DNA from 4 places in the Nocardia sp. NPDC050712 genome. Region 4 is predicted to be linked to each of the others. Evidence: riboswitches for the same ligand, from Rfam matches in the RefSeq annotation. Region 4 holds a riboswitch; each other region holds the start of a gene.

Region 1 (5,819 bases), on a different contig from region 4:
AACCGGTGGCCTTGACCCGGGCGCCGCGATCCACCAGATCCAGCAGATACGGCAGGCTCTCCTCGGACATGCCGAGATGGTCGATGGACAGCGCGGGCAGCTTGGAGATCACCGGTTGCAGCGAGGCCAGCATCGAACCGTCGATATAGACCTCGACATGCCAGCCGACCAGATCGTGCGCCCGCAGCGCCTGCAGGGTCATGCCGGTGATGTCGGCGGCGGCGCGCTTGAGATTGAAACGCAAGGCGCGCACGCCGATTCGATCCAATTCGACGATGTCGGCGTCGGAGGTCTCCAGGTTCAGCGTCGTCACGCCGACCCAGCCCGGGCCGAGCTCGGCCAGGGCCGCCTTCATCCAGGTCTGGTCGGTGCCCTGGAAGGACGCGCTGACCACCGCGCCACCGCCGACATCGAAGCGCGCCATGCGCTTTCGATAATCGGCGATGGTGTAGGGGTCGGGCAGGTAGCCCTCGTTCTCGATCAGCGGGAACCGCGGATCGATGATGTGGACATGGGCATCGAACACTTGTACAGAATGCCTCAGTTAGCGAGTTTTCGCTGCCGTCGCAGGACCAAGAACTACACCTTGTTGGGTTCGCTGGCGCGCAACATGTCCTCGCGCTCGACAACCTTGACCCGCTCGCGGCCCTCCGGCTCGCCCAGGGCGCGCTCGTGCGCGTCCAGGCGGTACCAGCCCTGCCAGGTGGTGAACGGGATGCCCTTGCCCTCCAGGAAGGTGGTGACGGCGTCCAGTTCCGGCTCCGGGGCCGGGGTGAAGTTCGTGCTGTCGTCGAGCAGGCAGGCCACGGTCTCGTTGGCGTCGCCCTTGGTGTGGCCGATCAGGCCGACCGGGCCGCGCTTGATCCAGCCGGTGACATAGGTGGCCGGCAGGTAGCGGGCGGGACCGTCGGCGTCCTCGTCGGCCAGCACGCGGCCGGCCTCGTTCGGCACGGTGCCGGCCTGCTCGTCGAAGGGCAGGTTGTTGATGTTCTGCGAGAGGTAACCCACCGCGCGGTAGATCGACTGCACGTCCCACTCGCGGAAGGTGCCGGTGCCCTTGACGTTTCCGGTGCCGTCGAGCTGGGTGCGCTCGGTGCGCAGGCCGACGACCTTGCCGTCCGCGCCGAGCACCTCGGACGGCGACTCGAAGAAGTGCAGGAACAGCTTGTGCGGGCGGGTGCCCTGATCGCGAATCGCCCACTGCTCCAAGGTGTTGGCGACCATGTCGACCTGCTTGGAGTGGCGGCGCGCGGCCTCGGAACCGGCGTCGTAGTCGATGTCCTCGGGGTCGACGATGACCTCGATGGTCGGCGAGTGGTCCAGTTCGCGCAGCTCCAGCGGCGTGAACTTGGCCTGCGCCGGGCCGCGGCGGCCGAAGACGTGCACCTCGACGGCCTTGTTCTCCTTGAGGCCGTTGTAGACGTTCGGCGGGATCTCGGTCGGCAGCAGTTCGTCGCCGGTCTTGGCGAGCACGCGCGCGACATCGAGGGCGACGTTGCCGACGCCGAGCACCGCGACCTTCTCCGCGTGCAGCGGCCATTCGCGCGGCACGTCCGGGTGGCCGTCGTACCAGGAGACGAAGTCGGCGGCGCCGTAGGAGCCGTCCAGATCGATGCCCGGGATGTCGAGCGCGCGGTCGGCGTTCGCGCCGGTGGAGAAGATCACCGCGTCGTAGAAGCGCCGCAGGTCGTCCAGGGTGATGTCGGTGCCGTAGTCGATATTGCCGAGCAGGCGCACCTGCTCCTTGTCGAGCACCTTGTGCAGGGCGGTGATGATGCCCTTGATGCGCGGATGGTCCGGCGCGACGCCGTAGCGGATCAGACCGAACGGCGCGGGCATGCGCTCATACAGGTCGATGCTCACCTCGGCGTCGGATTTCATCAACGCGTCGGCGGCGTAGATACCGGCCGGTCCTGCGCCCACGATCGCGATGCGGAGCGGGCGAGTGGCTGCACTCTGTTCGGTCATCTCTTACGCGCACCTTCGGTCGAAAAATAATGGCGTCCTTCTTAGCCTAGGCTAAGTCGAGCGGCCGCTGCGGTTGCCCCTGACGATGCGGCTGGTGCTGCTGGCTCGTAACTGCAAAGCCCCCAGGTCGCTCCGTGCCGCACTGCCACATGGTGATGGCGGCCGACCACGGTCTCGCGATTCTATCGGGACGCCCTCGGCCGCCTGCACGGGTGCCGTCCACCAGGCATAAGGAATCATCGACACCATGACCGAGCAGCAGCCCACGCCAGAGGACGAGCCGATCCTGGTCGACCAGACCGACAAGCGATCGATGACCCCGTTCATCGCCGCGGCGATCTTCGCCGCGATTGTGCTGGTCGCGGTGTTCGCGGGCGGGCTGCTGTCCCCGGCTGAGAAAAATGTCACAGAAGCCGACCGGATCTCCGCGGCCGTCAGCAATTACGTCGGCGGCCGCGCGCAGAGCGACGCGGTGCCCGCGCCGGGCACCGCGTGCACCGGATTCGACGAGGCCAAAACCCCGCTGGGCGCCCAGTTCGGGGCCGGCGGCCGAAAGTCGGTGGAACTCGCCAGGATCGAGGGGCAGACCGTGAACGGGGACCGCGCCAAGGCCACCGTCACCACCGAGGCCGACGGCAAAGAGACCACCGAAACCTGGAATCTGGTCCGGACCGACGGCAAATGGCTGGTCTGCAACTGACCCGATTTCGGTGTTTGACAGCCCGGCCCCTGTCCAGGCAATCTCAGTCCAGGTCATGAGCACCAGCGCCAAGCCCCGGCTCGCTGGTCGGCAACCCTCCTCCGCGGTGGGGTGCTCCGGGTGACGACCTGGCACGCATCCGAACCCCGATGCGGCAAGTGCGGATTCTCAGGAGGATCGACATGACTTACGCCGGTGACATCACCCCGCAGCAAGCGTGGGACCTGTTGCGCGACAACCCCGAAGCCGTGCTGATCGACGTGCGCACCGAAGCCGAATGGCGCTTCGTCGGCGTCCCCGACACCACCGCGATCGAGCGCCCCACCGTGCTCATCGAATGGGTCGACGGCACCGGCACGCGCAATCAAGCCTTCGCCGACCAGCTGAGCAAGGCCCTCGACGGCCGCGCGCCGGAAGCACCCGTGGTGTTCCTGTGCCGCTCCGGTCAGCGCTCCGCGCACGCCGCGACGGTGGCCACCCAGCTCGGCATCGCGCCGGCCTACAACGTGGACGAGGGCTTCGAAGGCCCGCTCGACGCGGACGGTCACCGCGGCGGCTCCGGCTGGCGCGCCCGCGGGTTGCCGTGGAAGCAGTCGTGAGCCCGACTTCTGTGAAGGAGCAGTCATGATCACCGGTGGCGCGTTCGACAAGCCGCTGCCCGAGGGCGTCGGCCCGGCAACCCTCGGCGTGCGCGGTGGCCTGCGGCGCAGCGGTTTCGAGGAAACCTCCGAGGCGCTGTACCTGAGCTCCGGCTTCGTCTACGAGAGCGCCGAGGCGGCCGAGGCCTCCTTCACCGGCGAGATCGAGCACTTCGTCTACTCCCGCTACGGCAACCCGACGGTGGCCATGTTCGAGGAGCGGATGCGGCTGCTCGACGGCGCCGAAGCCTGCTTCGCGACGGCCAGCGGCATGTCCGCGGTGTTCACCGCGCTCGGCGCGCTGCTGGGCGCCGGGGATCGACTGGTGGCCGCGCGCAGCCTGTTCGGGTCCTGTTTCGTGGTGTGCAACGAGATCCTGCCGCGCTGGGGCGTGGAGACCGTCTTCGTCGACGGCGACGACCTGGACCAGTGGGAGCAGGCGCTGTCGGTGCCGACCCAGGCGGTGTTCTTCGAGACACCAGCCAACCCCATGCAGACCCTGGTCGACGTGCGCCGCGTCACCGAGCTCGCGCACGCCGCGGGCGCGAAGGTGGTGCTGGACAACGTCTTCGCCACTCCGCTGCTGCAGCGCGGCTTCGAGCTCGGCGCCGACGTGCTCGTCTACTCGGGCACCAAGCACATCGACGGGCAGGGCCGGGTGCTCGGCGGCGCCATCCTCGGCCCGCAGGACTACATCGACGGCCCGGTGAAGAACCTGATGCGCCACACCGGCCCCGCGCTGAGCCCGTTCAACGCCTGGACCCTGCTCAAGGGCCTGGAAACGATGCCGCTGCGAGTGAACCACTCGGCCGCCTCGGCCCTGCGCGTCGCGAAGTTCCTGGAGGACAACAAGTCCGTGAACTGGGTGCGCTTCCCGTACCTCGAATCACACCCGCAGTTCGACCTGGCCAAGAGCCAGATGAGCGCGGGCGGCACCGTCGTCACCTTCGAACTGAACGCACCCGCCGACGAAGCCAAGAAGCGCGCCTTCGAAGTACTGAACCGCCTGCGCATCGTCGACATCTCCAACAACCTCGGCGACGCCAAAACCCTGATCACCCACCCCGCCACCACCACCCACCGCGCCATGGGCCCCGAAGGCCGCGCCACCATCGGCCTCACCGACGGCGTAGTCCGCATCTCCATCGGCCTCGAAGACGTCGAAGACCTCCTCGACGATTTGGACCACGCCCTCAGCTGACCGGCTGGCTACTCCTGCGGCGGCGGCAACCGCCGCAGGACCTCGTCGAGTTTGGTATCGACGCGTTCGAAGCCTTGCTCGACGGTGGTGCCGAGTTGCTCGACGGTGGTGCCGAGTTGTTCAACGGTGGCGGCCAACTCCTCGTGCTTCAGCGCGAGATTCGTGACAGCCTCCTGGACGCGGCCGAGCCGACGATCCAGCTTCACCAGTTTGCCGGAGACCACGGTCAGGGTCGCGGAATCTCTAGCGCCTTGGATTTCCATTTGCGACTCCAGGGTTGCTACGCGGTCTTCGAGGTCGGCCATGATGTCGAGATTCCTTTCCCTGATCGTACAAGCGGAACAGCCCCGAGGCGCTGACTTCTCCGCCGATCTTGGCCGTTCCCAGGACAGAAAACACCCCCCGAGGCTCCGAATGTGGATAAGTCGGGGGGTGTGGATAACTTCTGGCCGGGGGACCTAGGCGAGGGCGCGCAGGCGCGGGGCCAGGTCGCGCTGGAACAGGTCCAGGAAGCGGCGCTGGTCGTGCCCGGGGGCGTGGAAGACCAGGTGGTTCAGGCCCGCGTCCAGGTACGGCTTGATCAGGTCGACGGCCTGGTCCGGGTCGCTGGCCACGATCCAGCGCTTGGCGATCTGCTCGATCGGCAGTTCGTCGGCGGCGGTCTCCATCTCGATCGGATCGGTGATGGAGTGCTTCTGCTCCGGCGTCAGCGACAGCGGTGCCCAGAAGCGCGTGTTCTCCAGCGCCAGTTCGGGATCGGTGTCGTAGGAGATCTTGATCTCGATCATCCGGTCGATGTCCTCGACGGTGCGGCCGGCCTTGGCGGCGCCCTCGGCGACGGCGGGCATCAGCTTGTCGGTGTAGAGCTCCATGCCCTTGCCCGAGGTGCAGATGAAACCGTCACCCGCGCGGCCCGCGTACCGCGCGACCAGCGGCCCGCCGGCGGCGACGTAGATCGGGATGCCGCCCTTGGGCACGTCGTAGATGGAGGCGCCGACGGTCTTGTAGTACTGGCCCTCGAAGTCGGTGCGGTCACCGCTCCACAGCGCGCGCATCAGATCGACGGATTCGCGGAGCCGGGCGAAGCGCTCCTTGAACTCGGGCCACTCGCCGGTGTAACCCGTGGCGATCTCGTTGAGCGCCTCACCGGTGCCGACGCCGAGCATGATCCGATCGGGGTACAGGCAGCCCATGGTGGCGAACGCCTGCGCGATCACCGCCGGGTTGTACCGGAAGGTCGGGGTGAGCACCGACGTGCCGAGCTGGATGCGCTTGGTGCGCTCACCGACGGCCGCCATCCAGGCCAGCGAGA
Region 2 (5,819 bases), on a different contig from region 4:
CGGCCGTAGCGGCTGCTGTATTCGACGGCGAGTTCGGCCAGCAGCGGCGCGGCCAGCGGATCGTCCTGGGCCACCCGGTGCACCCGCAGGCCGTTGTCGGGGAAGCGTTGTGACACCGCTCAGCCCTTCTTCGGCAGGCCGGGCGGGTTGATCCGCGACGCGGTGACGGCCTCGGAGGCCAGGCCCCAGCGGTCCAGGATCTTCTGGTAGGTGCCGTCCTGAATGAGGTGCTCGAGCGCCTTGTGCACCGGCCCGATCAGGGCGTTGTTCTTCTTGGTCAGCACCGCGATCTCGCCCTGCAACTGCTCGCCCGCGCCGGAGAAGCTCGCGATGATCTTCGTCTGCTTGGCGGTGGCGGAGTGGTAGATCGCGCTCGGGTTGGGACCGACGAAGCCGTCCAGGCGCTGGGAGGCCAGCGCGAGGTAGTAGTCGGTGGTCTGCTGGAAGTAGGCCAGATCGATCGGGGCCAGCCCCTCGGCGCGGTTGAGTTCGTTCCAGCGCACCAGCAACTGCTCCTGGTTGGTGGCGGTGCCGACGCCGATGCGCTTGCCCGCCAGGCTCTTCCGATCGGTGAAGACCAGATCGCTCTGGATCGGGACCTCCAGGGCGACGGTGTCGGTGCGGTAGGTGGCGAAGTCGTACTTCTCCTTGCGCTCCTCGGTCACCGTGACGTTCGAGATGAACGCGTCCACCTCACCGGAATCCACCTTGACGAAGTTCTGCGCCCAGTCCGCCACCCGCACCTCGAGTTTCAGGCCGAGCACGTCGGCGATCGCCGAGGCGAAATCGACCTCGGACCCGACCGTGGTCTTGTCGTCGGTGGCGTAGAACCGCAGCGGCGGCGCGGCTCCGCTGGAGCCGGTGATCACCAGGCTGCCGCGATCGCGGATCGCCTGCGGCACCGTCGCGGCGATGGCGTCGACCTTGGTGCCGCGGACTCGCCCGGACTGGGCGGGGGAGAGGTCGTAGGAGACCGCGCCGGCCTGCTGGACCTCGTGGCCCGCATCGGGATCGGTGCCGCAGCCGGTGACCAGGACGGCCAGCGCGGCAGTAGCGGCGGCCAGGGCGGAGAGCTTCATCGAATACCTGTTCTGGAGAGAAATGCGCGAGTGCGGGGATGTTCGGGATGGTCCAGGACCTGGGCCGGCGGGCCCTGTTCGACGATGGCGCCGTCGTCGAGGAAGACCACGGTGTCGGCGACCTCACGGGCGAAACCGATCTCGTGGGTGACGATCACCAGCGCCGTGCCGGTGTGGGCGAGATCGCGGATGACCGCGAGCACCTCGCCCACCAGCTCGGGATCCAGCGCCGAGGTGGGTTCGTCGAACAGGATCACCCTGGGGCGCAGGGCCAGCGCGCGAGCGATCGCGACGCGCTGCTGCTGCCCGCCGGAGAGCGTGCGCGGATAGGCGTCGGCGAACGCGGCGATGCCGACCCGGGCCAGCAACTCGCGGGCCTCCCGCTCGACCTCGTCCCTGGGCCGGCCCTGCGCCGACAGCGGTGCGAGCGTGACGTTTTCCAGCGCGGTCAGGTGCGGGAAGAGGTTGAACTGCTGGAAGACGAAGCCGATGCGGGAGCGCTGGCGGCGCACCTCGCGGTCGGTCAACGGGTGTAAGACGTTGCGGCGCAACCGATAGCCGATCAGCTCGCCGTCGATGTGCACAGTTCCGGCGTCCAGCGTCTCCAGGTGATTGAGCACCCGCAGCAGCGTGGACTTGCCGCCGCCGGACGGGCCGATCACCGCGACCACCTCGCCGGAGCGCACCGTCAGATCGATACCGCGCAGAATCTCCTGCGCGCCATAGGACTTGCGGACTCCGCGCACCTCGACCGCGGGCGTCGCCGCGGCGCTCATCGGGTCGCTCCGCGCGGTGTGGCCACGCCGATGGCGGCGATCTCACGGAACTTGCGCTGCGCCTTCTGCCACGGCGTCGGCGGGATCTCGCGCTGCGCGCCCTTGGCGTAGTGCCGCTCGATGTAGTACTGCGCCACCGAGAGCACCGTGGTCAGCACGATGTACCAGACCGTGGCCACCATCAGCAGCGGCACCACCCGGCCGTTGCGGCCGTAGATCACCTGGACCTGATAGAACAGCTCCGCGATCGCCATCACCGACACGATCGAGGTGCCCTTGAACAGGCTGATCACCTCGTTGGTGGCGTTGGGCAGGATCGAGCGCATGGCCTGCGGGACGATCACCGTCCGGAACTGCCGCCAGCGCGGGATGCCCAGGGCGGCGGCCGCTTCCAGCTGCCCGGCGTCCACCGAGATGATGCCCGCGCGGATGATCTCCGCCGAGTAGGCCGCCTGGTGCAGCGCCAGGCCGATCACGGCGGCGGTGAAGCCGCTGATCACGTTGTTGACGTCGAAGGTGAAGAAGGCCGGGCCGAACGGGATGCCGAGCGAGATCTTCTGATACAGGTAGGCGATGTTGAACCAGAACAGCAGCTGCACGATCATCGGAATGGATCGGAACGCCCAGATGTAGACCCACGAGATGACCCGCAGCACCGGGTTGTTCGACAGCCGGGCGATGGCGAGCAAGGTGCCGAGCAGGAACCCCAGCGCCGTACCCCACAGCGTCAGCTCCAGGGTGACCCGCAGCGAGGCGAGCACGGACTTGGCTGTGAAGTAGCGCGCGAACGTCGCCCATTCCCAGCCCGGGTTGGTCACCAGGCCGTGCACGAACTGGGCCAGCAGCAGCAGGGCCGCCGCGCTGATCACCCAGCGCCACGGATGCCACGGCTTCGCCACCGTCGGCGGCGCGAGCTCCGCCGGCTCCGGCGTGCCGGGCGGCGCTCCGGCGTCGGGTGGTGCGATCGACGCACTCATAACGATGATCCTCGAAAGAAAAAATGAACGCGACCACGCCGTCGGCGTCGGTCGCATCACCCGGCCAGCGTCGGGTGCGGGTCTGGCGGCGGCTCAGCCGCGACAACCCGTCGAGGTGCTGCGGCAGTGGTCGATGTGCAGGCGCCCCCAGCGGGTGGCGCGGTATGCGGTGCTCATGGTGGGGTTCCTCCATCGGTCCTGGCGGAAGCACCCGCACCCGGCATGCCGGGGGGTTGCTGCGACGTCGGCGAGCCAGGTCTCTCAATCGCTCTGGATGGTGCTCGAACATCATGGGGAGCAAGTGAACTCGGATTCAAGGTTAGAAATCACGATGAGCGCAGTCCTGGTCACCGGGGCGTTCGTGGCGGACTATGGTCGCGGCCCGATTGCTGGCCCCGCCGGAAATGCCCGGTTTCGGGAGGTAGCGGGCGTACGGTGTGAACCTCGATCGTTTCGACGTGAGGAGGTTCGCGGTGTTCGCTCGAAGTCGGCTCTCGTATCTCGCAGCCCCGGCGGCATTGGCCGCGCTCGCTCTCGCCCCGGTGGCGCCGGCCGTCGCGGCACCGGCCGCCTCCGACGGCACCGCCGGCGCCCTGCAAGCCCTCGGCGTGACGCCGTTCCTCTATCCCACGGCGGCCCTGTGCAGCGGCACGGGCGTCACCCTCACCAATCCCGCCATGGCGGGTGCGGTCCCGGGCCCCTGGCCAGCGCACACCCTGGCGATCCCCGGGCTGGACCTGACCGCCGTGAAATCCGGCCAGACCATGTTCACCTTCCTGCCCTCGGACCCGAGCCGCTCCGACGGCTCCGGCATGCGGGTGGCCTGGCTGAACATCGACACCGGTCGCGGCGGCATGGCGTCGATGGGCCCCCTGAACGAGGTCTTCGCGAGCATGGTCCCGCCCGAGGTGCCCGCTGTGCTCCGCCCTCTCGCCGAACAGGCCGTCCGCGACTTCTTCGCCACCAACGTCCCCACCGGCGGCATCCGCGCGGTCCCGGTCGACACCGGCCGGGGCACCGTCCTGGCCGCAGTCTTCGGCAGCACGGTCGACGGCGCGCGCAGCTGTTTCTATTTGCCCACGGTCGGAATCATCGACGCCTAGCCGGCGGACACGGCAGCGCGGGTGTTCGATGCTCAGCCGGCGCGCAGGGCCCGCTGTTTCCAGCGCAGCGTGCCCCGGCGGTGGGCGCGGTGCGAGCGGACCGTGAGTGCCGCGTAGGCGGCGACGGCGGCCGGGTGGGAGAGCGCGGCAACGATATCGGTGCGGGTCGGTGCGGCCGCCGTCTCGGTGGTTCGGGTGAGCAGGCGGCCGGCGACGGCGGCGGAATACCCGAGCAGCCCGGCGCGCCGTACCGATCCGCGGCCGGTGGCGGCGGCCAAGGGCGGGATCCAATAGGCCAGGGCGGCAACGGCTCCGACTGCCGCGGCGGCGACACGCGAACCGCCGTAGGCGGACCACAGCCAGCGGGTGTAGCCGGCGTCGAGTTCGGCCGCGCCCGAGTACATTCGGGTGCTCGCCAGCCGCCCGGCCGCGACCACGGCGGTGTGGCGGCCGCTGCGGCGCAGGGCGCGGGCGATATCCAGGTCTTCGGTCGGGCTCGCGGCTACCGCGCGGTGGCCGCCGATGGCGCGGTAGGCGGCGGTGTCGAAGACCAGGAACTGGCCACAGGCCACCGCCGTCGACGGTCTGCGGCTGCGATTGCCGGCGGTGATCGGCAGGGCGGCGGCCCAGGACCAGCAGAGCAGCGGCTGCACCAGCGCCTCGGCCGCGGAGCCCGCCACCTGGGCGGGCCACGGTGCGACCAATGCCACCTCGCGCCTGCGCAATTCGTGCACGGCGGCGGCGATCGCGCCGGGCCCGAGCCGCACATCGGCGTCGAGGAAGACCAGCGCGGCGGTGTCCGCCAGCTCGCCCAGCCGCTGGCAGGCCGCGGCCTTACCGGTCCAGCCGGGGTCGGGTTCGTCCTCGGACCGGATCACCAGAAAGCGGTCGTCGCCCGCGATCACCGCGGCCGCCGCGGCGGCGGTCCCATCGGTGGAGGCGTCGTCGAGAATCAGGACCCGCAGGTCGGGGACCCCGGTCTGGACCCGAAGATCCGCGAGCAGCGCGGGCAACCGGCCCGCCTCGTCGCGCGCCGGAACGCACACCGTCACCGGCTCGACCACGGCCGCGGACGCGGCCAGACGTGGCATCGTCACCCGGTTGTACAGCGCGACAGCACATCCGGCCACGGCCACCGCGGTGCCCGCCCGCACCACGGGGTAGCACCGCCCGGAGTTCACGTCGGTCCGCACCCGAGCGGCTCAGCGATGTTCCTTCACCGTGCGCCACCACTCGTTCAGCGAGAACCGGCCGGTGCCCGGCGCCGGGGGATTGCGATCCATGTAGGCCATCGCGGCGACGATCGCGGCGACCGCGAGGGTGATGCCGCCGACGATGCCCGCCCAGCCCGCGAACGAGCGGGTGTTGGGGTCGGCGTAGCTGACCTCGGCGCGGATCTGGGACACATCGCCGGGCGGCAGCTTCCAGGAGACGGTGGAGTCGTCCTCGCGGTTGCCGTTGGTCTTGGCGACGCGCGCCGGGAAGGCCACGGTGAATTGCACGTCGGAGCCGTGCGGCGGCACCGATTTCAGATCGACGCGCCCGCTCAGGCTGACCAGATCGCCGGTGCGCTGCATGCTCAGCTGGAACATGCCCTGGCTCTGCTCGGACAGCCCGCCCAGCTGGGACAGCTCACCGAAGGACAGATCCTCGAAGAAGACCTTGCTGCCCACGTACCCGTCCTGGGTGTAGGACTCGACCCGCACCTTGGCGGCCAGCGACTCGGGCGCCTTCAGCTGCGGCCCTTTGTCGTTGGCGTCGGCCGGCACCACCGCGGCCACGATCCGCCCGGACACCCGGTCGTTCGACGACACGCCCATGGACACCTGTACCCGCAGGCAGGCCGCGAGCATCGGCACCAGCAGCGCGGCCAGCACCACCGCC
Region 3 (5,819 bases), on a different contig from region 4:
TTCCTACCTCAAGCGCGCCGAGCAGGCGATGGCCGCGGCGAAGACGGCCGCGCTGAAGCCGGCGGGCGTCACGGTTTCGCAATACAGCGCGCTACTGCATCTCGACGAGAATCCGGGAATCTCGGCCGCTGCCTTGGCGCGGCTGTGTGGCGTCACCCCGCCCACGATGAACACGGTGCTGAGCAATCTGCAGGAGCGCGGCCTGATCGAGCGCACCCCGCACGCCTGGCACAAGAACGTGCTGGAGACCCGCCTCACCGACAAGGGCGCGGCGGTCATGAAGGACGCCGACTCCCGCGCCATCCACGTGGAGCGCACGGTGGCGGCGGAGTTCGGCGCGGCCGAACTGGCACAGCTGCAAAACCTGCTGACCCGGTGCGCGGACCGATTCGATTCGATCCGCCCGGACCGGCCCTAGATCGGGTCGGTCACCCGGAGTCTTTCCGCCAGTTCGTTGAAGATGTAGAAGTTCGGGATCGACGCCACGGCGACCAGCGAGATCCACCGCCCGTCGAACTTGATCCGCACCAGCCCGCTGCGCGCGTCGATCAGCTGGATCCGCTCCCACGGGTAGCTGTTGCCGCGGAAGATCAGCGCGTCCAGGTTCAGCGCGAGATCGCCGAACTGCATGGTCTCTTCGTTGTCGATGGCGGCGACCGCGTTCGGCAGCTGGGTGGCGGTGATCGCCGACTGGATCGTCTTGCCCCACTCCCGGCCGTTGCTGAACAGGGTGTCGTCGAAGGTGGCGTGCGCACCGGGCCCGCTCATCTCGAACGCGTACTCGGTCATCGAGGAGGACTGGAACGGAATCACCCGCTGCTTGACCTGCGCGGTATCCCAGCGGAATCCGGCGATGCGCTCACCGGACCGGTACACCGTCATGCCGAAGTCGAACAGATCCAGCCGCGAGGACCGGTGCTGCCGATTGCTGCGCGCACGCCAAGCCGCCGGGATGGCCGGGACCAGCGCGAACAGCACGGCGGCTGCCCCGCCCGCGGGTGCGCCGACGGCCACACAGATGACACCGAGCACCACGCAGCACCCGATGACGATGCCGCAACCGCGCACGAACGTATCGCTCGCGGGTGCGGGCAGATAGGTCTGGCGGTGGGTACCGAGCTTCTGGTACTCGGACATCAGGTGGATCAGTTGTGATAGCGGAACCGTGCGCGCGTCATCGGTCTCGCCCGTATCCTGCTCCAGGGTGTTCGGAGTGGCCATAGTCCCTCCACGAGGCGGTTTTCCGCGCGAAGCGTATGTCACGCGCGCCCGACCCGCCACCGCGACCCCACGCGACGCGCCGGAGTTGGCGGCGAAAGTCAGGGCGTCGGCGACCCGGCCGAATTCATATTTTTGTCCAGCCTGGTCGAAATCGTTGTTCAAAAACGGTGTGGCACATACCTTTCGCTTGACGGTCATGAGTTCCAGCACATAGCCCCGGCTTGCCGGGCGGCAACCCTGCCGCCATAAGCGTCTGTTCCCGTTACGCAGGAGGATTCATGTCGTTAGCCACCGAACCGAAGTATCAGTTTCTGTTCGCACTGCCGGCGACCCGGCGTGCTGTGCTCATCCCGGGGGCGGCGGCATGACGGGGGTGGCGTTCTTCGATGTGGACGAAACTCTCATCACGGTGAAGAGCACGTTCTCGTTCCTGCGCTTCTGGCTCGCCGAAAATGGCGACGACGGAGCGAAATACGCGGAGATCACCGGCGACATCAAACAGCGGGCGGCGGAGGGTGAAGCTCGCGAGGAGATCAACCGGCAGTACTACCGCGCCTACCGCGGCGTGACCCAGGCCGAGCTGTACCAAGCGGGGCAGCGCTGGTTCGCCGAATTCAGCGCCGGCGGTACGGCGTTCTACGTCGATGTGGTGGAAGCACTGCGTGCGCATCAGGATTCGGATGATCGCATCGTGCTGCTCTCGGGTTCGTTCGCGCCGGCGATCACGCCGGTGGCCGCGGTTCTGGGCGCGGACCGGATCATCGCCACCACGCCGGTCGTGGATCGGCGCGGCCTGCTCACCGGGGCGGTGGAACGCCCGCTGGTCGGGACGGCGAAGGGCGCCGCGGTCCTGGACTACCTGCGTGAATCCGGCATTTCGGTGCGGGACAGCTACGGCTACGGCAATCACGCCAGCGATCTGCCGTTCCTGGAACTGGTCACGCACCGCGCCTACCGTGGCGCCGATCCGGTGCTGTCGCGGGTCGCCGCGCAGGGCGGGGACTGGTTGCACCTGGGTGACCGGGTCGGCGATGCCACCGGTGTCGCGGCGGATCCGGCCGATCAGGCGGCGGCGGTATGGTGAAACGGCTACGGGTGGCCATGAAATCCCCTTCGCAGTAGGAATTCTCAGTTCCGCAGGCGGGCAATGATTTGCCGCACGATGCGACTGCTGGCCCCCTTTTCTACTCGAGCTGAGCCAAACGGATGGAGCCGTCCGGAGGCGGGGTTACGATCTGCTCAACGGTCACGAGTATCAGCAGTGATGAGCCCCGGCTCGCTGATCGGCAACCCTCGCACCAGCGGTGGGGTGCCCCGGGTGACGACCAGGCGACTATTCACGGCGAATAGCGCAAGCGCTGAAACGGAGAACTCCCACAATTCCCGGGCATTTCCATGCCCGCATCCCTGCACCGTGCATTCCTCGCGTCGTCGGGAATGTGCGGTGAGCTTCGCTATGTAAGGAATACACACCAATGAGAAGTTTCTTGTCCGGGTCGCGCCGTCGCGTTTTCGCGGGTGTCGTAATAGCCGCCGCCGCACTGGGTTCGGCGACGGCGTGCGGTGACGATCAGGGTGCCGGCACCAGCGGCCCGGTCTACTTCGGCGTCTCCGGCCCGAAGACCGGCCCCTCGGCCGAGTACGGCCGGCTCTGGCAGCAGGGCTTCGACCTGGCCCTGGAGGAGATCAACGCGGCGGGCGGGATCAACGGCCGCAAGGTCGAATTGAAGTGGGAGGACTCGCAGTCCGATCCCAAGCAGACCGTCCCGATCGCCACCAAGTTCGTCGACGACAAGTCGATCATCGCGGAACTGGGCGACTTCTCCTCGCCCGCCTCGATCGCGGCCTCGCCGATCTACAACCGCGGCAAGCTGGTGCAGTACGGCTTCACCAATTCCGCCGTGGACTTCACCAAGGCCGGCGACTACTCGTGGAGCCCGTCCATCACCCTGGACGTCTTCCAGGAGCGCAACGCGGAGTGGATCAGCAAGCGCGCCAAGAAGGTGTCGGTGGTCTACCTCGAAACCGACTGGGGCAAGCAGGCTTTCCAGTTCTTCGAGAAGTTCGCCAAGGAGAAGGGCATCGAGATCGCCTATTCCTCCCCGGTGCTGCCGGATTCCACCGATGTCAAGCCGATCCTGATCAAGGGCCGCGAGGCCAACCCGGAGGCGTTCGTGCACCTGGGCTACGGCCCGGACGGCGCGCTGGTGGTCAAGCAGCTGCGCGACGTGGGCTTCACCGGCCAGTTCTTCGGCGGCCAGAACACCCCGCAGTTCATCTCCCTGGCCGGTGCCGCCGCCGAGGGTGACATCGTCAACGGCGTCTTCACCCCGGCCGATCCGGATCCGAAGGTGCAGGCCTTCGTCAAGGCCTTCAAGGCCAAGTTCAACGTCGACCCGGGCGACTTCAACGTCTACGCCTACGACGCCCTGCACGTGCTGGTCAAGGCCGCCAAGGAAGGCGGCGCGACCCGCGAGGGTGTGCTGAAGGCGCTGAAGAGCGATACCCAGTTCACCGGAATCGGCCTGGGCACCTTCAGTTTCGATCAGAAGACCCGCCGCCCGCTCAACGTGAAGCCGATCGAGCTGATCCTGCGCGAGGGCAAGTTCGTCCCGACCGGTAATCGCTGATGTTCGACACCCTTATCGCGGGGCTGGTGCACGGTAACGCGTACGCCCTGCTCGCGGTGGGCATCACCCTGATCTTCGGCGTCACGAACGTGATCAACTTCGCGCACGGCGCGGTGTTCGCGTTCGGGTCGATCCTGGGCTGGTGGCTCATCGCGCAGCAGGGGGTGCCGCTGTGGCTGACCATCATCCTGGTGGTCGGGGTGACCGCCCTGGTCGGCATCGCGATCGACGTGCTCGCCGTCCACCCGCTGCGGAAGGCGCCCGCGATCGCGGCGTTGCTCGCGACGGTGGCGGCGGGCCTGATCATCGAGAACCTGGTGCAGATCGTCTTCGGCCCGGAGACCCGGCCGTTCCCGCAGGTGCTGCCCACCAACAATTTTCAGCTGGGTGGCGTCCGCTTCGGCACCTCGGACGTGGTGATGTTCGCGATCACCCTCGCGGTGATGGCCGGGCTGGCGGGCTTCCTGCGGTTCAGCCGCTACGGCCTGGCGATCCGCGCGACCGCCCAGGATCCGGACGCCGCCGAGCAGATGGGGATCGGGGTGGCCCGGATCCAGGTGCTGGCCTTCGCGATCGCCTCGGGTCTCGGCGGTCTGGCCGGAATCTTTGTCGGCCTGTACAACTCGAACATCTCGCCGACGAGTGGCAGCCTGGTCGGGCTCACCGGTTTCGTGGCCGCGACCATCGGCGGGCTCGGGTCCATCCCGGGCGCGGTGATCGGCGGGTTCGCGCTCGGTGTGGTCGAGGCCTTCGGGATCTACGTCTTCGGCGACGGCTACCGCGATCTCATCACCTTCGGCGTGCTGGTCGGGTTCCTGATCCTGCGGCCCGGCGGGCTGCTGGCCAAGGTGCCCGCGATCACCGCCGAACCGCTCACCGGCACCTTCCTCGGCGCCGGTCGGCAGCTGCGGATCCGCTGGTGGCACGCGGTATCGGCGTTCGCGGTGGCGGGCATCGCGGTGCCGCTGGTTGCCAACAACTACGCCCTGGTGGTCGGCACCCAGATACTCGCCTACGCGATCATCGCGGTGTCGATGACGCTGGTGGCGGGTTCGGCGGGGCAGCTGGTGATCGGGCAGGCCGGTCCGATCGCGATCGGCGCGTACACCTCGGCGATCCTGACGTTGAACCACGGCTGGCCGTTCCTGGCGGCGGTACTGGCCGCGGGCGTGGTGGCGGCGGTGGTGTCCTCGGTGCTCGCCGCGCCGCTGTGGAACCTGAACGGGCACTACGTGGCGATCGCCACGCTCGGCATCGGCATCGTGACGGTGGCGGTGATCCGCAACTGGGAATCGCTGACCCGGGGCAGCTACGGCATCTTCGGTATCCCCGTGCCGACCCTGTTCGGGCATGAATTCACCGACGCCGCCGAAGTTTTCCTGCTGGATCTGGTGTTCCTGGCCATCGCGCTCGCGGTGATCGTCGGTATCCAGCGTTCCCGGCTGGGTACCGCGCTGCGCGCCATCGGCGCCGACGAGGTCGCGGCGCGCTCCTCGGGGGTGCCGGTGCGCGACTACAAGGCACTGGCTTTCGCGATCAGCGCGGTGTTCTCCGGTATCGCCGGTGCGCTGCTGGCGCACCAGTACAGCTACATCGACCCGACGGTGTTCAACCTGCCGATGTCGCTCCTGATCGTCACCATCCTGGTGCTCGGCGGTACCGGCTCGCCCTATGGCGCGGTGCTGGGCGCGGTGGTGCTGATCGGCGTGCCGGAGGCGCTGCGGCTGGCGCCCGAGGCGCGCATCCTGCTGTACGGCGTGACGCTGCTGCTGATCATCCGGTTCCGGCCGCAAGGAATTCTGGTGAGGAGGGAACGTGTCGTCGACAAGCCCAGCGTCGTCCGTGTCTGAGCCCGCGGTGCTCGCGGTGACCGGTCTGCGCAAATCCTTCGGCGGCGTGCATGCCGTGGCGGGTCTGGATCTGATCGTCGCGCCGGGCGAATTCGTGTCCATCATCGGGCCGAACGGC
Region 4 (5,819 bases):
TTCGCGTGAGTGCGCGCATCTACCTGTACCCCCATGTACTCGGTTTCGGTTTCCTCACCGTACGCCCGAACTACAGACGGTAGTAGCACCTGTGACCCGATAGGCTTTCGATCATGGCAAGCACAGCGCACAATCCGGCCGGATCCGGCCCGCCCGCACCGGGTTTCGCCCACGCGACGGTCGCCACCGGCAGCCGCATCGTGCATCTGTCGGGGCAGATCGGCGTCGACGAATCCGGTCAGGTGGTGCCCGGCGGTCTCGCCGCCCAGACCACCCAGGCGCTGATCAACCTCGGGCGTGCGCTCGAGGCGGCGGGCGGAAAAGCGGAGGACCTGGTGAGTGTCCGCTTCTACGTAGTGGACTGGGACCCCTCGAAATTCGAAGCGCTCGGCGCGGCGGGCGCCGCGGCCCGCGAGCACTACCAATTCCCGGAAACCACCGTCACCCTGGTCGGCGTGGCCGCGCTGTTCACCCCGGAACATCTCATCGAGATCGAAGGCGTCGCGGTCCTCGACTAGAGCGGTCTGCAAGAATCGGGGCGTGAGCGACATCGACTCCGCTGAACGGCACCCCAGCGGCACGGGCGGGCAATTCCTGCGCGTGCACCTGCCGATGGTGCTGGTGGCCGTGGTCGTCGCGGTGGCCGTGGTGTTCGTGGCCGGGGATCGCTGGCGCCGCGGCGCGTTCTTCTTCGGTGGCGCCACCCTGCTGGCGGCCGCGCTACGCCTGGCCCTGCCGACGGCGCGGGTCGGCTTGCTCGCGGTGCGCAGCAAGCCCTTCGACGTCGCCGCGCTGACGCTGCTGGGCTCGGCCATCCTGTTCATCGCCGCCACCATCAGCAGCCTCGGCGTGCAGTAGCGCGGCCACCGCGTCTACTCCGCTGAATTTCCCCCCGGTCCAGCGCTGGACCGCGTGCCGGGCCCGTGCCCGCTGCGGCGGCAGGCACGACGGCATCCCGTGGAAGCGGTGCACGCAAACCCCGCGCGAACCACGAGCCAGCGGATTCGTCACGCGCACAGCGCATCCCACGCTGCCGCCGGGAATGCGGCACCCGCGCACCGAACTCGGGCACAGCCTGCGGGTCCCGAGCCCGGGACCACCCGATTCGCCGGGACCAATATCAACCGCAGCCCGGCGGCGCGCCGCGCGGCAGTGAAATGACCTCCGAAGGTCAGTTGAGAGGCATCGCTGCGGCGACCATGCGGCGTATGGTCGAGCAATAGCCTGAAAGGGTGCCGTCCAGGACCTCGGCGGCCGGTCCAAGCACCGACCCAGCGTAGGGAGACGGCATGCCAGGCAACTTCGATGGCATCGACTGCGGGCTTTTTCCGCTGTGGACCGTCGCCGCCTACGTCCAGGGCAACGGCGCCGTTCCGGTCGGCACGGCCAGCGCCCGGGACCTGGCCATGGCGGCCGGCCTGGTGTGCGCGTATCTCCCTGTCCCCCAAACGGATTTCGCGGGCTACTACCTGATCGCCACGCGCAGCGATTCCTACGACGGCTACTTCACCAACGGCGCGGCGACCCACCGGTGGACCAGCACGGCCTCGCACGAAATGGACGGCTGGGCCGCCGGACCGTGGAGCGAACTCGAAACCACCTGAGCTAGCGGTGGTCCCGTGCCAGCCGCATGGTCTCGATCAGCAGCTTGGACACCGCGGCCGCCTCGGTGAGGAACCCGTCGTGCCCGTCGCGGGAGTGCACGACCTCGAGCCGCGCGCAGCCGGGCAGACCGTCGGCCAGCTCCTGCTGGGTGCGCAGCGGGTAGAGCCGATCGGAGTCGACGCCGCCGACCACGCACGGGACCGGCGTGGCGGCCAGCGCGGCCGCGATGCCGCCGCGCCCGCGGCCGACATCGTGCCGGTTCATCGCCTCGGTGAGCAGCACATAGGTGGCGGGATCGAAACGGCCGCACAGCTTTTCGGCCTGGTGCCCCAGGTAGCTCTGCACCGCGTACCGGCCGCCGCGCCACGGATCCTCGGCGCCCTGGGCGCTGTTCTCGAAGCGGTGGTCCAGTTCGCCTTCGGTGCGATAGGTCAGATGCGCGATGCGCCGCGCCAGGCCCATGCCGGTCATCGGCGCGCGGCCGGTGCCGTGATAATTCCCGCCCTGCCAATCCGGGTCGGCGGTGATGGCGGCGATCTGAGTGGTCTGGGTGCCGATCTGATCGGCGGTGGCGCGGGCGCCGACCGCGAGCACGAGCGCCGCGGCGACCCGGTCGGGGGCGGTGATCATCCATTCCAGCACCCGCATGCCGCCCATCGAACCGCCGACGACGGCGGCCAGGCGGTCGACGCCGAGCAGCTCCATCAGGGCGATCTCCGCGGTCACCTGATCGCGGATGGAGATCTCGGGAAACCGCGCGCCCCAGGGCTTTCCGTCCGGGGCGGGCGAGGACGGGCCGGTGCTGCCCTTGCAGCCGCCGAGCACGTTGGTGGCGATGACACACCACTCGTCGGTGTCGATCGGCGCGCCGGGGCCGACCATGCCGTCCCACCAGCCCGGTAGCCGGTGCAGCGAATCGGGAGCGCCGATCACGTGCGAATCACCGGTCAGGGCGTGCTCGACCAGCACCACGTTGTCCAGCGTGGGCGATAGCTCACCCCAGCGCTGCACCGCGAGATGCACATCGGGGACCACCGCGCCGTTCTCCAGGCGGACGTCCCCGATCGGGATCGTGCCCAGCCGGCCGTCCGGTGTGGGTAGCAGGCAGCGGGCGCTCGGTTCGGTCTCCACGGTCACGCCGTCGAGCCGTTCGCGCCGGCATACGCGGCAATGTGGCGGTTAACTTTTGCACACATCTGGGGGACCTCCTGAACAGCGCGCTTGCTCTCGTCTTTCGAAAGCCGGGTCATCACCCGGAGCACCCCACCGCTGCTGGAGGGTTGCCGACCAGCGAGCCGGGGCTTCGCGCTGGCACTCATGACCTAACGAACATGGTAGCTGGCGGGCGGTCAACGATTGAAATCACGTCGAGGAGATCACTGCCCGAATCGTTCGAATCGCCGAAAACGCGCCGGTGAGCGGCCTACTCGACGGTCGGGACGCAACAGAGCCGGCGCAGTTCCGCGAAGGCGCCGAGCACGGTCTTACGGGTGGCGCACGCCGCCGCTTCCGGCTCCCCGGACAGGATCAGTTCTTGGTCCTCGGCGAAGGCGATGTGGCACATCATCTGCCAGGTAGCGACGGCCAGGCGCACGGTGAGCGAGCCGGGTTCGATATCCAGGCGCTCGGCCAGCGCCTGCCCGAGCGGTTCGGACTTGCGGTCGTGGAATTCCATCGCCCGGGTGCTGACCGCCGGGCTGCTGGCCGCGATCCGCTGCATCTTCTGGAATCGGCGCAGCGAGATGGGCTCGGTCGCGTCCGCGCGCGCACCGGCCTCGACCATGTCCAGGAAGGCGTCGCAGAGGGCCTGTAGCGGGTTGCCGATCGTCGGCTGCGCGCGCAGCCGGGCGGCGACCGCCTGCCCGAAATCCTCGACCGGGCCGAGGATGATGTCCTCTTTGATCTCGAAGTACCGGTTCACGGTGCGCGGCGAGACGTCCGCCGCGTCGGCGATCTGCTCGACGGTGGTCGCCTCGAAGCCGTGCGCGTCGCACAACTCCAGCGCTACTTCGATGATCCGGGTCCGGGTCTGCTGCTTCTTGCGCTCCCGCAGACCGGTGGGCACTGCCCTGCCACCGCCCCGCACCGGTTCGGGATCGGCGGCGGCGTTGCCGGTCGATGAGTCGAGCATGCCGCCATGCTAACTCAGTTCATTCCACGTCCTGTCGGAATGAGTCAAATGTCGCACTGCGACATTTTTCCCTTGACGCCAAAAGTCGCACGATGCCAGGATCGTCCGCGTACTTCTGAAAAGCCAGGCCCAGACAAGGGAGAATCCCGTGACCCAATCCGCGCCGACGGTGGACGTCTCCGACGTCCCCGAGAAGCAAGGCAGCTCGGCCCGGTGGTGGGCACTGGGCGTGATCGCCCTGGCCCAGCTGATGGTGGTGCTCGACGCCACCATCGTCACCATCGCCCTGCCCTTCGCACAACGTGATCTGCACATCAGCGACGGCAACACCCAGTGGGTGCTGACCGCCTACACCCTGATCTTCGGCGGCCTGCTGCTGCTCGGCGGGCGCCTCGCCGACTACCTCGGCCGCCGCAAGATCTTCATGATCGGCCTGGTCGGCTTCGCCGCCGCCTCCGCGCTGGCCGGCCTGGCGCAGACCGGCGCGCAGCTGTTCGCCGGTCGCGGGCTACAGGGCGCGTTCGCCGCGCTGCTGGCCCCGGCGGCGCTGTCGCTGCTGTCGGTGACCTTCACCGAGACCAAGGAGCGTGCCCGCGCGTTCGCGGTGTTCGCCGGCATCTCGGCGGGCGGCGCGGCGATCGGCCTGATCGCCGGTGGCGCGCTCACCGAATACGCCTCGTGGCGCTGGACCCTGCTGGTCAACACCCCGATCGCGATCCTGGCCCTGGTCGGCGCCTTCGTCTTCGTGCTCAAGGACGTGCCGCTGCCCCGCACCGGCGGCTACGACGTGCCCGGCGCGATCACCGTCACCCTCGGCCTGATCGGCATCGTCTACGGCTTCAGCCGCGCCGCCGAGCACGGCTGGACCGATGCCAGCACCCTGGGCCTGCTGATCGCCGGCGTGGCCCTGCTCGCGGCGTTCGTCTTCATCGAAGCGCGGACCGCCAACCCGCTGCTGCCGTTGCGCATCCCCGGTGAGATCAACCGCGGCGGCGCGTTGCTGGCGGCGCTGCTCATCCCGATCGCCATGTTCGCGATGTTCCTGTTCCTGAGCTTCTACCTGCAGAACGTGCTCGGGTACACGCCGCTGAAGGCCGGTGTCGCGTTCCTGGCGTTCCCCGCCGGTATCGCCATCTCCGCGGGCGCCACCAGTGCCCTGCTGCCGAAGTTCGGTCCGCGCCCGCTGATGATCGTCGGCGCCGCGCTGGGCGTGCTCGGCCTGCTGCTACTGGCACAGCTCAGCTACGGCGACAGCTTCGCCACCAGCGTGCTGCCCGCGCAGTTCCTGATCGCGCTCGGCATGGGCCCGCTGTTCGTCGGCATGCAGGCCGTCGCGCTGCACCAGGTGGACGAAGCGGACTCCGGCGTGGCCAGCGCGCTGCTGAACGCGGCCCAGCAGGTCGGCGGCGCGGTCGGCACCGCCCTGCTCACCACCATCTCGGTACAGGCGGCCAAGGACTACGTGGCGGCCAACCCGGGCATCGACAACCTGGTCGCCAAGGCCTCGATCCACTCCTACGACGTCGCCTTCTACGTCGGCGCGGGCTTCTTCGCGGTCGCCATCCCGATCATCGCGTTCATGATCCGGGACAAGCCGGAGAACCTGATCGAGGGCGCCGAGGACGGCGTCAAGATTCCGGCCCACGTCTGATTCCGGCAATACGGTCCGCGTATCGCGAGCGACTCGCGATACGCGGACCTTGCCATTCTCAAATAATGGACAAAAGTACTAATGAGTAACTTTCGTCACCATTCTCACTCAGGGGTACTGGCGCACAGTGAGGTCGTTAGCAGCAGTACGCTTGTCTTGTTTGACCACATGACCCGCCGACCACGCGGGGCATATACGTTGTCTGTTGGAACAGCTGGCGCCCGCTCACAAGCGTGTTCGCCTGGCCGTGCAATGAGGGCACCATCCTTAGGAGGACACGCAGAACTATGTCCAAAAAGATCAAGGTTGAAGGCACCGTCGTAGAACTCGACGGCGACGAGATGACCCGGATCATCTGGCAGTTCATCAAGGACAAGCTGATCCATCCGTATCTCGACGTGAACCTCGAGTACTACGACCTCGGCATCGAGT

What was found. Region 4 has a riboswitch for S-adenosylmethionine ahead of AB0H76_RS36440 (homoserine O-acetyltransferase). Riboswitches for the same ligand answer to the same signal wherever they lie in the genome.
Region 1: another riboswitch for S-adenosylmethionine. It lies ahead of AB0H76_RS22720 (rhodanese-like domain-containing protein); the one in region 4 lies ahead of AB0H76_RS36440 (homoserine O-acetyltransferase).
Region 2: another riboswitch for S-adenosylmethionine. It lies ahead of AB0H76_RS28590 (amino acid ABC transporter permease); the one in region 4 lies ahead of AB0H76_RS36440 (homoserine O-acetyltransferase).
Region 3: another riboswitch for S-adenosylmethionine. It lies ahead of AB0H76_RS22230 (ABC transporter substrate-binding protein); the one in region 4 lies ahead of AB0H76_RS36440 (homoserine O-acetyltransferase).

The regions. Positions count from the first base shown of each region.
Region 1 covers NZ_JBFAHT010000003.1:474,172-479,990, reverse strand. The annotation lists gene AB0H76_RS22735 (amidohydrolase family protein) at 1-526, opposite strand, end outside; gene AB0H76_RS22730 (FAD-dependent oxidoreductase) at 580-1,968, opposite strand; gene AB0H76_RS22725 (hypothetical protein) at 2,216-2,668, shown strand; SAM riboswitch class IV at 2,720-2,835, shown strand; gene AB0H76_RS22720 (rhodanese-like domain-containing protein) at 2,851-3,267, shown strand; gene AB0H76_RS22715 (O-succinylhomoserine sulfhydrylase) at 3,293-4,507, shown strand; gene AB0H76_RS22710 (hypothetical protein) at 4,516-4,812, opposite strand; gene fgd (glucose-6-phosphate dehydrogenase (coenzyme-F420)) at 4,966-5,819, opposite strand, start outside.
Region 2 covers NZ_JBFAHT010000004.1:99,520-105,338, reverse strand. The annotation lists gene AB0H76_RS28605 (GNAT family N-acetyltransferase) at 1-116, opposite strand, end outside; gene AB0H76_RS28600 (ABC transporter substrate-binding protein) at 120-1,079, opposite strand; gene AB0H76_RS28595 (amino acid ABC transporter ATP-binding protein) at 1,076-1,855, opposite strand; gene AB0H76_RS28590 (amino acid ABC transporter permease) at 1,852-2,832, opposite strand; SAM riboswitch class I at 3,019-3,113, opposite strand; gene AB0H76_RS28585 (hypothetical protein) at 3,306-3,935, shown strand; gene AB0H76_RS28580 (glycosyltransferase family 2 protein) at 3,968-5,116, opposite strand; gene AB0H76_RS28575 (DUF3153 domain-containing protein) at 5,138-5,819, opposite strand, start outside.
Region 3 covers NZ_JBFAHT010000003.1:377,792-383,610, reverse strand. The annotation lists gene AB0H76_RS22245 (MarR family transcriptional regulator) at 1-418, shown strand, start outside; gene AB0H76_RS22240 (DUF6585 family protein) at 415-1,221, opposite strand; gene AB0H76_RS22235 (HAD-IB family hydrolase) at 1,586-2,305, shown strand; SAM riboswitch class IV at 2,466-2,585, shown strand; gene AB0H76_RS22230 (ABC transporter substrate-binding protein) at 2,697-3,851, shown strand; gene AB0H76_RS22225 (ABC transporter permease) at 3,851-5,701, shown strand; gene AB0H76_RS22220 (ATP-binding cassette domain-containing protein) at 5,694-5,819, shown strand, end outside.
Region 4 covers NZ_JBFAHT010000006.1:192,646-198,464, forward strand. The annotation lists gene AB0H76_RS36420 (carboxymuconolactone decarboxylase family protein) at 1-19, opposite strand, end outside; gene AB0H76_RS36425 (RidA family protein) at 114-518, shown strand; gene AB0H76_RS36430 (DUF3017 domain-containing protein) at 613-858, shown strand; gene AB0H76_RS36435 (hypothetical protein) at 1,290-1,604, shown strand; gene AB0H76_RS36440 (homoserine O-acetyltransferase) at 1,606-2,742, opposite strand; SAM riboswitch class IV at 2,818-2,928, opposite strand; gene AB0H76_RS36445 (TetR/AcrR family transcriptional regulator) at 3,029-3,736, opposite strand; gene AB0H76_RS36450 (MFS transporter) at 3,885-5,387, shown strand; gene AB0H76_RS36455 (NADP-dependent isocitrate dehydrogenase) at 5,675-5,819, shown strand, end outside.